Regions from separate parts of the Cytobacillus sp. Hm23 genome, predicted to be linked through region 2. Evidence: a T-box and tRNA genes for the amino acid it is inferred to sense, from the RefSeq annotation. Region 2 holds a T-box; the other holds one or more tRNA genes.

Region 1 (4,867 bases), on a different contig from region 2:
GTCCTGAGCCAGGATCAAACTCTCCAATAAAGTTTGATTGCTCATTTGTTCAAAAAATTAACGTTGACGCTTTTGTTTTGTTTAGTTTTCAAAGAACATTTTTTGTTGCTATCGCTCAGAAGCGACTTTACTAATATAACATCTTGTTCATTGTGATGTCAATATCTTTTTTTGTTTTTTTGGAGCGGGTGATGAGAATCGAACTCACGACATCAGCTTGGAAGGCTGAGGTTTTACCACTAAACTACACCCGCTTATATATTATTTTATAATGGTCGGGAAGACAGGATTTGAACCTGCGACCCCATGGTCCCAAACCATGTGCTCTACCAAGCTGAGCTACTTCCCGTATCATGGGATTGGAGTCAAATTTCGTTTGAAATTAACTGGCGCGCCCGAAAGGAGTCGAACCCATAACCTTCTGATCCGTAGTCAGACGCTCTATCCAATTGAGCTACGGGCGCTAATTAAATCAGCAACTTTTATATAATAACACCATTCAAATATAATTGCAAGTGTTTTTTTGGTGCGGTCGAGAGGACTCGAACCTCCACGGGGTCTCCCCCACTAGGCCCTCAACCTAGCGCGTCTGCCATTCCGCCACGACCGCATAAAAAAATAATCATTGGTGCGGGTGAAGGGACTTGAACCCCCACGTCACAAGGACACTAGATCCTAAGTCTAGCGCGTCTGCCAATTCCGCCACACCCGCGTATATATGGTGAGCCATGGAGGACTCGAACCTCCGACCCTCTGATTAAAAGTCAGATGCTCTACCAACTGAGCTAATGGCTCGTAAACATAAAAGTAAAACTAAAAGATTTTTTTAAAAAAACTAGACACCCAAATCCCTACATGTATACTCATGATGTTTTCGATTTGTGCGCAGTGGTTTTGCTCCGACGAATACTCGGCCGTGCTCTACCAACTGAGCTAATGCCTAATAACATAAAAATTAACAATGGCTGGGCTAGCTGGATTCGAACCAGCGCATGACGGAGTCAAAGTCCGTTGCCTTACCGCTTGGCTATAGCCCAATAATATTTAGATATATTGTTATGGATCTTTGTAATTGAGATCTCCATAAGTAGTATGCTTAATTCTTGTTATTACATACGTAGAACAGTATATAGCTGGCGGTCCCGACGGGAATCGAACCCGCGATCTCCTGCGTGACAGGCAGGCATGTTAACCGCTACACCACGGGACCTAATAATTTATAATAAATGGTGGAGGATGACGGGATCGAACCGCCGACCCCTTGCTTGTAAGGCAAGTGCTCTCCCAGCTGAGCTAATCCTCCCTATGATGATAGCGAAACTTCACTCATCATGAGTTAAGAAATGGGAGGCGAGTATTTAATATGCGTTTGCACATTAAACTTCCTCACATCCCATAAATAATATATGACCCGTACGGGATTCGAACCCGTGTTACCGCCGTGAAAGGGCGGTGTCTTAACCACTTGACCAACGGGCCTAGAAACAACTGGTCACTGGCGGAGAAGGAGGGATTTGAACCCTCGCGCCGCTTACGCGACCTACACCCTTAGCAGGGGCGCCTCTTCAGCCACTTGAGTACTTCTCCTTGGCTCCACAGGCAGGATTCGAACCTGCGACCGATCGGTTAACAGCCGATAGCTCTACCACTGAGCTACTGTGGAATAAATGTCAACTCTTCATATTATATTCAGCTATACAATCGTTGTCAAGACTATGATAGGCTATTATCTGTCATCTTACATCAGCGACGCTTTTATAATTTATCACGATTTCTATTTTAAGTCAAGCAATCTTATTTTCCCTCTACATTGACCACATACATATTTATTCATATCCATTCTTTTTTTTCGCATATATTGTTTTTGACACTTTATGCATTCATAAATATATTCATATTTCTTGTTTTTTGTAGCAGCCTGAATAGGTTTACAGAACCTCGGAGCGTTAACTAATGTAAGAAGTTGTTTAAAATCTCTATCCCTATGCTTATACCCCTTACCTTCAATATGAAGATGGTAATGACATAGCTCATGTTTAATTACATCGATCAAATCACTTATCCCATGTTCTTGATAATACTTTACATTCAATTCAATGTTATGAGATTTTAGCAAATATCTCCCACCAGTAGTTCGTAGCCTATTATTAAATACGGCCTTATGTCTAAATGGCTTACCAAAGGATAACCGGGATACTTCTTCTACTAAATCCTGAAGTTGACGATCGTCCATTACTATTCCTCCTTATTCTCAACAATAAGTTCACCAATTACTTAGAAAATGAAACCTAACAAGCTATTATTGCATAAAATAAATACTACACATACAAATTCGTTTCATCTACAATCTAAACTATTTTCTTGTTGCTTTTCGTAATATGGACTAAACACGAATATAATTTTCGTTCGTCTTAAGACTATAAAAACCATATCATACACATATGAAAAGTATCTTTAACAATGGCGACCTCATAAAGTCTCCATCTAGCGCTGTTCCATTTAATAGGCTCTTTTCGTAAACATTGTTGCTATTTTTAATAAAAACGGACAGTATGAAAAGTCTTATGAACTCTAAATAATTGTAAAAGTTGAAAAGATGCCACGGCCGCTATGTTTATACGTGCTTATATATTAGAACAAAAAACAACAATCAATACGAAAACAGCCATTTAATATAAGAAGAAAACATCATCTAAAATTAAGGAGGGTATAGTTATGCCAACTTGGTTTAAAAACCAAATACAAAAGGCTTATTATGAAAAAAACTCCTATCAAATTAGGCTTCTTAACCAATGCTGGTTTTTTTACAGAAAAAACACTACTAATTAAATAGCAGTGTTTTATACATTTATTAATTTGCACCTAACATCGTTAAGGAAACTCTTCCTTTCTTCTCATCAACATCATCAACCCATACTGTTACAACATCACCAACAGCCACAACATCCAGTGGATGCTTAACAAACCGGTTACTTAGCTTTGAAATATGAACTAGGCCATCTTGCTTAACTCCAATATCAACAAACGCGCCAAAGTCTACTACATTACGAATTGTCCCTTGTAATTCCATACCTTTTTCTAAATCTTCTAGTTGCAATACGTCTTTCTTTAATAATGGCGTTGGCAAATCATCTCTAGGATCTCTTTCTGGACGTTTAAGAGCTTCAACAATATCCTTCAACGTTAATTTACCAACACTTAATTCTACTGACATCTCATCTATTGATACATTACCCATCGCTTGAATTAATTCACCTGACCCTATTTGGTCAATTGTTAATCCAAGCCTCTCAAGTAACAACCTTGTTATTTCATAACTTTCGGGGTGAATACTCGTCCGATCCAAAGGTGAGTCACCATCATTAATACGAAGAAAACCAATACATTGCTCATACGTTTTTGAACCAAGGCGCGGAATGTTCTTCAGTTCAGATCTATTACTAAATTTCCCACTCTCCTCTCTTTGCTTCACAATATTCTTTGCAACAGTTTTTGATAAACCTGCTACATATTGAAGAAGTGAAGGGGAGGCAGTGTTTACATTAACACCTACTTGGTTTACAACTGTTTCTACAATAAAAGTTAAAGAATCGTTTAGCTTTTTCTGAGATACATCATGCTGGTATTGGCCTACACCTACTGATTTAGGGTCGATTTTCACAAGTTCAGCTAAAGGATCCTGCAAACGCCTTGCGATAGAAATGGCACTTCTCTCTTCTACTTGTAATTCTGGAAATTCCTCTCTTGCTAAATCGGAAGCGGAATAAACACTAGCTCCAGCCTCATTGACAATTAAATAGTATATGTCTGAATTAGTTTCCTTTATGGTCTCGGCGATAAATTGCTCGGTTTCTCTTGACGCAGTACCGTTCCCAATTGCAATCATCTCTACGTCGAACTTTATTAAAGTAGAAATGACTTTATCCTTTGCTTCAGTTATTTTTTTCGCTGGAGGATGTGGATAGATGACATCAATATGCAACACTTTTCCTGTCTCATCTACAACAGTTAATTTACACCCTGTTCGATATGCAGGGTCAACACCTAACACAACCTTGCCTTTTAACGGGGGTTGCAGTAGCAGGTTTCTTAAATTCTCTGAAAAAATATGTATCGCTTGGTCTTCTGCTTTATCAGTAAGCTCTTTGCGGATTTCCCTTTCAATAGAAGGTTGAATTAACCTTTTGTAACTATCCTCAATCGCTTCAGTTACATATACGTTAACAGAAGAGTCTGTTTGTTTTATGACAGAATTAAGTACATAACTTAAAATTTGTTCTATCGGTGGCTTAATTGAAATACGCAGAACTTCTTCCTTTTCACCCCTGTTCATAGCGAGTACACGATGGGGAACAATTTTATTAATTAACTCCCCAAACTCATAATACATTTCAAATACCTTTTTTTCATCAGCAGCTTCATCTTTTACAGAAGATTCAACTCTACCTTTTTGTAATGTTTCTTTACGAATCCATTGCCTAATAGTTGCGTCCTCTGATATCCATTCTGCAATAATATCTTTTGCACCTTGTAATACTTCTTCAACAGAAACTAGCTCTTTCTCTTTCGATATGAATTGTTGCGCATAGTCTTCAACATTTACATTTTTCGGAAAATCCATTATCCACTTTGCAAAAGGCTCCAAACCTTTTTCCTTAGCAACCGTTGCTTTTGTACGCCTTTTCTGCTTGTATGGACGATATAAATCTTCTACTTGCTGCAGCTTTGTCGTCTCTTCTATTTTTCTTTTCAGTTCTTCACTAAGCTTCCCCTGTTCACTTATTAAGCGAATAACTTCCTCTTTACGCGACTCGAGATTTTGTAAATATGTCCATTTCTCTTGAATAGCTCGAATTTGAACCTCATC
Region 2 (9,626 bases):
ACGAGAGACACATTTACACGTTGAAGATTTCATTTATCCTCTATTTGTGGTAGAAGGGGAGAACCAGAAAAACCCTGTTTCATCCATGCCTGGCGTTTATCAATATTCACTTGATCGTCTTAATGAAGAAGTAGCCGAAATTGTTGAACTTGGGGTACCATCTGTCATTGTCTTCGGGGTACCTAATGAGAAAGATGATGTTGGCTCTCAAGCATATCATGACCACGGAATTGTTCAAGATGCTATACGACAACTTAAAGCATCTTTTCCTGAACTTGTCGTTATAGCTGATACATGCCTCTGTCAATATACAGATCATGGGCATTGCGGAATTATCCAAGATGGACAAGTTTTGAATGACCCGTCATTAAATTTACTCGTGAAAACAGCGATAAGCCAGGCAAAAGCCGGGGCTGATATTATTGCTCCTTCTAATATGATGGATGGTTTTGTAGCAGCAATTCGTCAAGGCTTAGATGAAGCGGGCTTTGAGTATATTCCAATTATGTCTTATGGTGTAAAGTATGCATCTGCTTTTTATGGCCCTTTTAGAGATGCAGCTCATGGTGCTCCACAGTTTGGGGATCGTAAAACATATCAAATGGACCCAGCAAACCGTTTGGAAGCACTTCGTGAAGCTCAATCTGACGTAGAAGAAGGAGCTGACTTTCTCATTGTCAAACCAGCTCTTTCATATTTAGACATCATTAGAGATATGCAAAACAATATTAACATCCCAATTGTAGCTTATAACGTAAGCGGTGAATATTCGATGATTAAAGCAGCAGCACAAAATGGTTGGTTGAATGAACAAGAGGTCGTTTTAGAAAAATTGACTAGTATGAAGCGAGCTGGAGTTGATCTAATCATAACCTACTTTGCTAAAGATGCAGCCCGTTGGTTAACTGAGAAGTAAACATGTTAAGAAACTTAAAAGTCAGGGAATGTAGATACTCTACAACCTCTGAGTAACTCCATTGATAATTTATAGGAAGGTGGCTAATTATGCGAAGCTATCAAAAGTCAATTGAAGCATTTGAAAAAGCACAACAACTTATGCCAGGTGGAGTGAATAGTCCTGTTCGTGCATTTAAATCTGTTGATATGAATCCGATCTTTATGAAAAAAGGTAAAGGATCAAAAATATACGATATTGATGGAAATGAATATATAGATTATGTTTTGTCGTGGGGACCACTTATTCATGGACATGCAAATGAAAGAGTGGTAGAAGCAATTAAAAAAGTAACTGAAGATGGCACAAGCTTTGGAGCACCATCATTAATCGAAAATGATCTTGCCCAGCTTGTTATTGAGCGCGTACCATCCATTGAAGTAATTAGAATGGTTAGCTCAGGTACAGAGGCAACAATGAGTGCTCTTCGTTTAGCCCGAGGTTATACTTCTCGCAATAAAATAATGAAATTTGAAGGTTGTTATCATGGACACGGAGATTCATTATTAATTAAGGCTGGATCAGGAGTTGCGACACTCGGCTTACCTGACAGTCCTGGTGTGCCAGAGGGTGTTGCGAAAAATACTATTACAGTTCCTTATAATGATCTCAATAGTGTCAAATATGCTTTTGAGCAATTTGGTGAAGATATTGCTGGTGTGATCGTTGAACCAGTTGCTGGTAATATGGGGGTTGTACCACCTCAGGAGGGCTTTCTAGAAGGACTAAGGGAAATTACTGAAGAATATGGTTCATTATTAATCTTTGATGAAGTTATGACAGGATTTAGGGTTGCATATAATTGTGCACAAGGGTATTTTGGTGTTACCCCAGATATAACATGCCTAGGAAAAGTTATTGGCGGTGGTCTTCCAGTAGGTGCATACGGTGGAAAAGCGGAAATAATGAATCAAATTGCTCCGAGTGGACCAATTTATCAAGCAGGTACCCTTTCTGGTAACCCACTTGCAATGACAGCTGGTTATGAAACATTGATCCAGTTAACACCAGAATCATATGCACAATTTGAACAAAAAGCAGACCTTTTAGAGGAAGGTCTTTCAGCAGCAGCGCGTAAATATGAAATTCCACATACAATCAATCGCGCTGGTTCAATGATCGGCTTCTTCTTTACAGATGAACAAGTATCAAATTATGAAATGGCAAAAAAATCTAATTTAGCTTATTTTGCAACATTTTATAAAGCTATGTCTGAACAAGGTGTCTTTTTGCCACCATCTCAGTTTGAAGGACTATTCTTATCAACTGCACATACGCATGAAGATATTCAACATACAATTCACAGTGCGGAAATTGCTTTTTCAAAGCTTAAATCGTAAGTAAATGAACATAGAAAAATAAGGTGTAGATAAAGTGTATCATCAACTTTATCTACACCTTTTTCATGTTTTATCAACGTTTTATACATAAATGATCAATTTCATTCATAAATCTGTAATGTCATAGTAAAAATGGTACTTGTTTGAAAGGAGGAGTAAGGTGACACAAGAAGAGCAATCGTCGCTGCGATTTTCAATTGAAGAGTCGGTTTGGTTTCAAAAGGGACAGGAAGTCTCTGAACTTTTATCAATTTCTTTAGATCCTGATATTATGATCGAAGAGCATGATCAATATATTACTATTCGTGGTTCGCTTCAGCTATCAGGTGAATACAGAATAGATGAAAATGCTGTACATGAAGACGTCAGAGCGTTTCCTGGGAGGGTTGTTAATACTGTTATTACACGAGAAGATGGCGTAAGTGAGCTAAAGCATGTTTTTCCTGTTGATATAACAATTCCGAAGACTCGAATTGATCGTATGGATGACGTGTATATTTCAATAAATTCATTTGATTATGAAATTCCTCAAACAAGATGTTTAGAAGTGTTTGCAGACCTTTCTATAAGTGGAATATATGATCATCACCAATCTGAGGTTATAAGAGAAAGTGAGTATTATGAGGAAATCATTGAGCATGATGAGGGACAGGACGGGATCGAACGGGTGGAAGTAAATGAAGTCGATTCAGTTGGACATGTAAATGATGGAGAAGATGTGGTTCAAGTTGGAATTGAAGAAGACTTGTATGATCCATTCGAAGTTGAAGTCAGAAAACAAGTGGAAGAAGATGTTTTAGATTCAGCAGAAAGTGCTGAAAGTAATGTGCCAAATATAGACGTATATAGTCCACAGGTTGAATTAAAAGGTAGAGAAGAAACTGATTTAGTATTAAACTTTGAAAGGCACAGTGAAGAACGTGCTGAGGTTCAAACAAAGGAAATAAAGGTCAGAGAAGAAGCGATGGTAGGGGACGAATCTGAAGCAATACGTGATGAAAATGCACTATATTTAACTAAGATCTTTGGCAAAGAGGAGCACGAAGGAGATTTTTCACAAGTGAAAATGTGTTTTGTTCAACAAGGTGATTCCGTACATTCCATATCAGAAAGATATGATGTATCTGTTCAACAGCTTTTGCGAGTAAATCATCTCGAACAAGAACATGACATTTATGAAGGCCAAATATTATATATACCTATCTACATCAATAGCAAAGTTTAATAATTAACATGACTACGAAAAATGAGGGTCATGATAAAACAGTAAAAGTATTAAATTATCATAGTCCTATTCTAGCTAATTATGGAATAATACCCGATAATGTTGAGCAGATTGGAAAGAAGCTTGTCAAAGTATATTCCAAGTCAGGAACGTTTGCATTGAAGAGATTGGATGGTAAATATAAAGACGGTTCATTTATTAAGACAATGCAATCTTTATTCGAACGTGGATTTACGAATATTATTCCTATTTATCGAACTAACAATGGAAACTTTCTTGTACACTTCGACAATAATTGTTTTTATTTAATGCCATGGTTTGAACATGAAAATCGTCAAGGTTTCTTTCAGCAAATGATTCGAGAATTAGCGAGACTTCATTATATGACATCGAAGGACATTACGTATACAGATAATCAAATAGCAAAATCATATAATGATATAAAAGAATCATGGAGAACGCAAAGGGTCTTTTTGGAAAGGTATATGGAAGTGTGTGAAAGTAAATGGTATATGTCACCATTTGAATTGCAGTTTGTTACGTATTTTCACGAAATCATGCAAGCTATTCATTTTGCTGAACGAAATCTAGATCAATGGTTTGAAAAGATGAAACAAAAAAAGCATTCTCGTGTTTCAATCATACATGGAAATGTTTCACCTCAACACGTCGTAAGCAACGAAAAAGGGAAAGGTTACTTTATTAACTTTGAAAGGTCGTCTATCGCTTCTCCCGTATATGATTTAGTTACATTACTACACCGTACATTACGAACGTACCCGGTGAATAACCATGAATGTGTCGAGTGGATTCAGCATTATCAACAATTTAACTCATTAAAGGAAGAAGAACGTTTTTTGCTATATAGTTACGGTTCATATCCTGAACAATTATATAATATTGTTCGCAAACATTTATCACGTACAACAAATAACAATGAGCTTCAGGGTACTGAACAATTACTACGGGCATATTGGCAAATGAAAAACATTGAGTTTGTTATTATGCAGTTAATTGGTGAAGAACAAATGCCTAATAATGAATAAAAAGAATCCCATATATAACATTTCATATGTTGTGTATGGGATTTTTTAAATCCAATTAAATTCAAATGCTACTGCAATAACGACTAATAAAGCAAGTATAAACACATCAAACGTAGTCGGAAAAAAGATGGTACGAAGTAATTGAAAGACTGCAATAGGAATGATCATTTGTCCACAAATATCGCGAAGCTGACGCGCCCATGGTGGGAGAGAAAAAGGTGTGTATTTCCGTCTCATAGCTAGCCTCCTTACAATTAAATAAGCTAGTGATTTTCACATATGCACTTTTCTTATGGCTGTTTTCGAATTAATAGTTGTTTTTCGTACTACCATATCACTATGCAAACAACTAGAACTTCATGGACTGAATAGTGCTAGAATTTATAAGAGGTTTTGAAAATATTAACAAAATTTATGAAAAGAGCCTTTCGAATAGGTGAGGTTTTTTGAAATTGCAAAAGAAGGGAAAATGCTTGGTACAATTAGAGGTTTATTTTAAGACTATAAACACCTCATTGGAAAACAGCCTTTACAATAAAATGCTCGAAACTAAACATATATTAAAGTATGCCATCATCAATGAAATAGTGCATTCACCCATCTAATTAGCTCACTAATGAATAACTTTAAAAAAATTTGGCTAAGATGATTGACGACAAAAACAATTTTTCGGTAGTATATAGAATATAAATATGATACTATTGACAAACATATAAGAGATGCGTTCAAGATAATTGAACAATATCTAAAAGCGTAGACAGGGAAGAGTACAATAGATAGCTCCTTCAGAGAGAGAAATTTATAGCTGAGAAATTTCTTAGGATCGCTATTATTAGAAAGTCACCCTTAAGCTGCTTCTTTGAAAGATCGATGTGTCAATTAGAAGAAGCCGGATGCAACCGTTATTGTATAAGCGCTTAAACTTCATTGTGTAATAATGTAGTTTAAGAATTAAGGTGGTACCGCGGAAAATAAACTCCTTTCGTCCTTTTTTGGATGGAGGAGTTTTTATTTTTTAGATAGGCTGCTTTTCGCATTGATTGGCGTTTTTCGAACGTTGCTATTTTAATTTTCTTAAACTAAATTTATGACAAGAGCTTTAAGTTATTAGTCAGGAGGAACTAACATGGAAACAAATGAACAAATGCTATCGACAAAATACGATCCAAATAAAGTTGAAAAAGATCGTTATAAGTTTTGGCTGGAAGGAAAGTATTTTGAGGCAACTGGAGATAGTGAAAAAGAACCTTATACAATTGTGATACCCCCACCAAATGTAACAGGTAAGCTACATTTAGGTCATGCTTGGGATACAACATTACAAGATATATTGACGCGTATGAAGCGTATGCAAGGGTTTGATGTTCTTTGGTTACCTGGAATGGATCACGCGGGTATTGCTACTCAAGCAAAGGTTGAAGCTAAGCTTCGTGAACAAGGAACATCTAGATATGATTTAGGAAGAGAAAAATTTGTTGAGGAAACGTGGAAGTGGAAAGAGGAGTACGCTAGTCATATTCGTCAGCAGTGGTCAAAGCTTGGCTTAGGTCTAGATTATTCACGCGAGCGTTTTACACTTGATGAAGGGCTTTCTAAAGCTGTTCGTGAAGTTTTCGTAACATTGTACAAAAAAGGTCTTATTTATCGTGGAGAATATATCATTAACTGGGATCCACAAACGAAGACAGCCTTGTCAGACATTGAAGTGATTCATAAAGATGTGCAAGGTGCATTTTATCATATGCGTTATCCACTAACGGACGGTTCAGGGTATATCGAAATTGCTACAACTCGTCCTGAGACGATGCTTGGAGATACTGCTATAGCAGTTCATCCAAAGGATGAGCGCTATAAGCATTTGATTGGAAAAACAGCTAAATTACCAATAATAGGAAGAGAACTGAAAATCGTAGGTGATGACTATGTTGATATGGAGTTCGGATCTGGAGCGGTAAAAATTACACCAGCCCATGATCCAAATGACTTTGAAATTGGCAACCGTCATAACCTTGAAAGAGTTCTTGTAATGAATGAAGACGGAACGATGAATGAAAATGCTGGTAAATACCAAGGGATGGATCGCTTCGAATGCCGTAAGCAAATTGTGAAAGATTTAGAAGAGCAAGGAGTGCTCTTTAAAATTGAGGAGCATATGCATTCAGTAGGTCATAGCGAACGAAGTGGGGCTGTAGTTGAGCCGTATTTGTCAACACAATGGTTTGTGAAAATGCAGCCATTAGCTGATGAAGCGATTAAGTTACAGCAAACAGGTGATAAGGTGAATTTTGTCCCTGATCGCTTTGAAAAAACGTATTTACGCTGGATGGAAAATATTCGTGATTGGTGCATTTCTCGTCAATTGTGGTGGGGACACCGTATTCCTGCTTGGTACCATAAGGAGACAGGTGAAGTTTATGTAGATCATGAACCACCAGCTGATGTTGAAAACTGGGAACAAGACAATGATGTATTAGATACTTGGTTCAGCTCAGCACTTTGGCCGTTTTCAACGATGGGATGGCCTGATGAATCTTCATTGGATTACAATCGTTATTACCCATCGAATGTTCTCGTTACTGGTTATGATATTATTTTCTTCTGGGTGTCAAGAATGATTTTCCAAGCTCTCGAGTTTACTGAGAAACGTCCTTTTGATGATGTATTAATACATGGACTTGTACGTGCTTCAGATGGAAGAAAAATGAGTAAATCTTTAGGAAATGGCGTAGATCCAATGGATGTCATCGACCAATATGGTGCTGATTCCTTACGTTATTTCTTGGCGACAGGTAGCTCTCCAGGTCAAGATTTACGTTATAGCACGGAGAAGGTTGAGGCTACTTGGAACTTTGCTAATAAAATATGGAATGCATCGCGATTCGTAATAATGAATTTAGATGGCCTTAAGTATGAAGAAATAGACTTAACAGGAGAGAAGTCGGTAGCAGATCAATGGATATTAACAAGACTTAATGAGACAATTGAAAAGGTTACTACTTTAGCAGATAAATATGAATTTGGTGAAGTTGGTCGTGTGTTATACAATTTCATTTGGGATGATTTCTGTGATTGGTATATAGAAATGGCTAAGCTCCCATTATATGGGGATGATGTCAAGGCAAAGAAAACGACACGAGGTGTATTGGCATATGTATTAGATAATACTCTACGCTTATTACATCCGTTCATGCCTTTTATTACCGAGGAAATTTGGCAAAATCTACCTCATGAAGGTAACTCAATAACAGTTGCTAAGTGGCCGCAGGTTCGTTCAGAACTTTCAAACGAACAAGCTGCAAATGATATGCGCTTACTCGTTGATATTATTCGATCAGTCCGCAATGTTCGAGCTGAAGTGAATACACCAATGAGTAAGAAGATTAAGCTCCACATTAATGCAAAAGATGAGAATGTAGCTACTCGTCTAGAAGACAATCGTTCATATATCGATAGATTCTGTAATCCAAGTGAATTAATGATCGGTGTAGGATTACAACCACCTGCAAAGTCTATGACAGCTGTAGTAACTGGTGCAGAATTAATTCTACCACTAGAAGGTTTAATTAATATCGAAGAAGAAGTGCAACGTCTACAAAAAGAAATGGAAAAGTTGAATAAAGAAGTAGATCGCGTTCAAAAGAAATTAAGTAATGAAGGTTTCGTCAACAAAGCTCCAGAAAAAGTAATTGCTGAAGAACGTGCTAAAGAACAGGATTATGTTGAAAAGCGTGAAACGGTTCGTGCTCGTATCGCCGAACTGAAAGGATAATCATTAATAAAGATCGGACTCATGTGAAAGGCATGATGAATGAGGGGCATTTTACCAAGGATTATTCAAAATTCATTTGTAGACAAATGAATGATGAATAGACTAAAATATAACACGAACCTGAGAGGGTTCGTGTTTTTTAATATAACAAAGCTGCAGTGTTTGCGAAGGATAATCAAAGAGCTGCACTTTTCTATAATCTAGATGCAACAATCCTAGATATGATTTAGCCGTTAAAATAAGCTTTTAATAGATCACGCGAGTTGTGGTTTTTGTCAGGGAAGCTTAGAGAAGCAAGAGCTTTACGTTAATTAAATTTTTATTTGGGAGGAGTTTTATGGTAATTACATATAAGGAAGCTATAGATTGGATTCATTCAAGACTTCGTTTAGGTATGAAGCCAGGACTAAAAAGAATGGAGTGGATGATGGAGCGTTTGGCTCATCCTGAACAACATATTCAAACAATTCATGTTGCTGGGACAAATGGTAAAGGTTCGACGGTATGTTATTTGCGAACAATTTTACAAGAGGCAGGCTACAACATAGGTACTTTTACTTCACCTTACATTGAACAATTTAATGAACGTATTAGCATCAATGGTGTTCCAATTCATGATGAGGAAATTGTCAGTTTAGTTAATGAGATTAAACCGTTAGCAGAACAGTTAGAACATACTGAGTTAGGTTCGCCAACCGAATTTGAAGTAATCACTGCAATGGCATTGGTTTACTTTGCAAAAACAAAGGAAGTTGACCTCGTAATCTTTGAAACAGGTCTAGGAGGTAGGTTAGATTCTACGAATGTTATTAACCCATTATTTTCCATTATTACGAACATCGGATTTGATCATACTGCCATTCTTGGCGAAACGGTTGAAGAAATTGCATATGAAAAAAGTGGAATTATAAAGCCAGGCTCACCAGTGATTACTTCGGTTGAACAGCAAGAAGCCTTACAAGTCATTTTAGCAAAAGCACAGTCTACAAATTCTCAAGTATATCAATATAACCTTGATTTTACTATTGCCAATTATCAATCGACAAAAAGCGGTGAATCATTCTCAATTAAAACTCCTTTTTTAACAATAAATGATCTCAACTCTAAGATGAAAGGTGCTCATCAAGTGAAAAATGCGGCCCTAGCAATAATGGCAGCCGTATATTTGAAAACACATTTTTCAATGACCATAGAAGAAGTACATATTCGTGATGGAATAAAGAACGCATTTTGGGCTGGTCGTTTTGAAACACTTATGACAGAACCGGTGGTTATCATTGATGGTGCACAT

The links. The T-box of region 2 lies ahead of ACSVDA_RS09780 (valine--tRNA ligase). A T-box ahead of a tRNA ligase gene usually reads a tRNA of that ligase, here a tRNA-Val.
Region 1: it encodes a tRNA-Val, which carries the amino acid that the T-box ahead of ACSVDA_RS09780 (valine--tRNA ligase) is inferred to sense. The anticodon was not compared.

What each region holds. Positions count from the first base shown of each region.
Region 1 covers NZ_JBPXRQ010000040.1:36,162-41,028, reverse strand. Annotated here, with positions in the region: partial or broken rRNA gene ACSVDA_RS19885 (16S ribosomal RNA) at 1-30, opposite strand, end outside; tRNA gene ACSVDA_RS19880 (tRNA-Gly) at 181-254, opposite strand; tRNA gene ACSVDA_RS19875 (tRNA-Pro) at 273-349, opposite strand; tRNA gene ACSVDA_RS19870 (tRNA-Arg) at 388-464, opposite strand; tRNA gene ACSVDA_RS19865 (tRNA-Leu) at 525-610, opposite strand; tRNA gene ACSVDA_RS19860 (tRNA-Leu) at 627-712, opposite strand; tRNA gene ACSVDA_RS19855 (tRNA-Lys) at 720-795, opposite strand; tRNA gene ACSVDA_RS19850 (tRNA-Gln) at 963-1,037, opposite strand; tRNA gene ACSVDA_RS19845 (tRNA-Asp) at 1,135-1,210, opposite strand; tRNA gene ACSVDA_RS19840 (tRNA-Val) at 1,228-1,303, opposite strand; tRNA gene ACSVDA_RS19835 (tRNA-Glu) at 1,408-1,479, opposite strand; tRNA gene ACSVDA_RS19830 (tRNA-Ser) at 1,497-1,587, opposite strand; tRNA gene ACSVDA_RS19825 (tRNA-Asn) at 1,589-1,663, opposite strand; gene ACSVDA_RS19820 (SprT family protein) at 1,775-2,233, opposite strand; gene cmpA (cortex morphogenetic protein CmpA) at 2,716-2,829, shown strand; gene ACSVDA_RS19810 (Tex family protein) at 2,852-4,867, opposite strand, start outside.
Region 2 covers NZ_JBPXRQ010000012.1:34,638-44,263, reverse strand. Annotated here, with positions in the region: gene hemB (porphobilinogen synthase) at 1-916, shown strand, start outside; gene hemL (glutamate-1-semialdehyde 2,1-aminomutase) at 1,006-2,295, shown strand; gene spoVID (stage VI sporulation protein D) at 2,456-3,520, shown strand; gene ysxE (spore coat protein YsxE) at 3,529-4,566, shown strand; gene ACSVDA_RS09785 (hypothetical protein) at 4,612-4,803, opposite strand; T-box leader at 5,312-5,559, shown strand; gene ACSVDA_RS09780 (valine--tRNA ligase) at 5,711-8,335, shown strand; gene ACSVDA_RS09775 (bifunctional folylpolyglutamate synthase/dihydrofolate synthase) at 8,673-9,626, shown strand, end outside.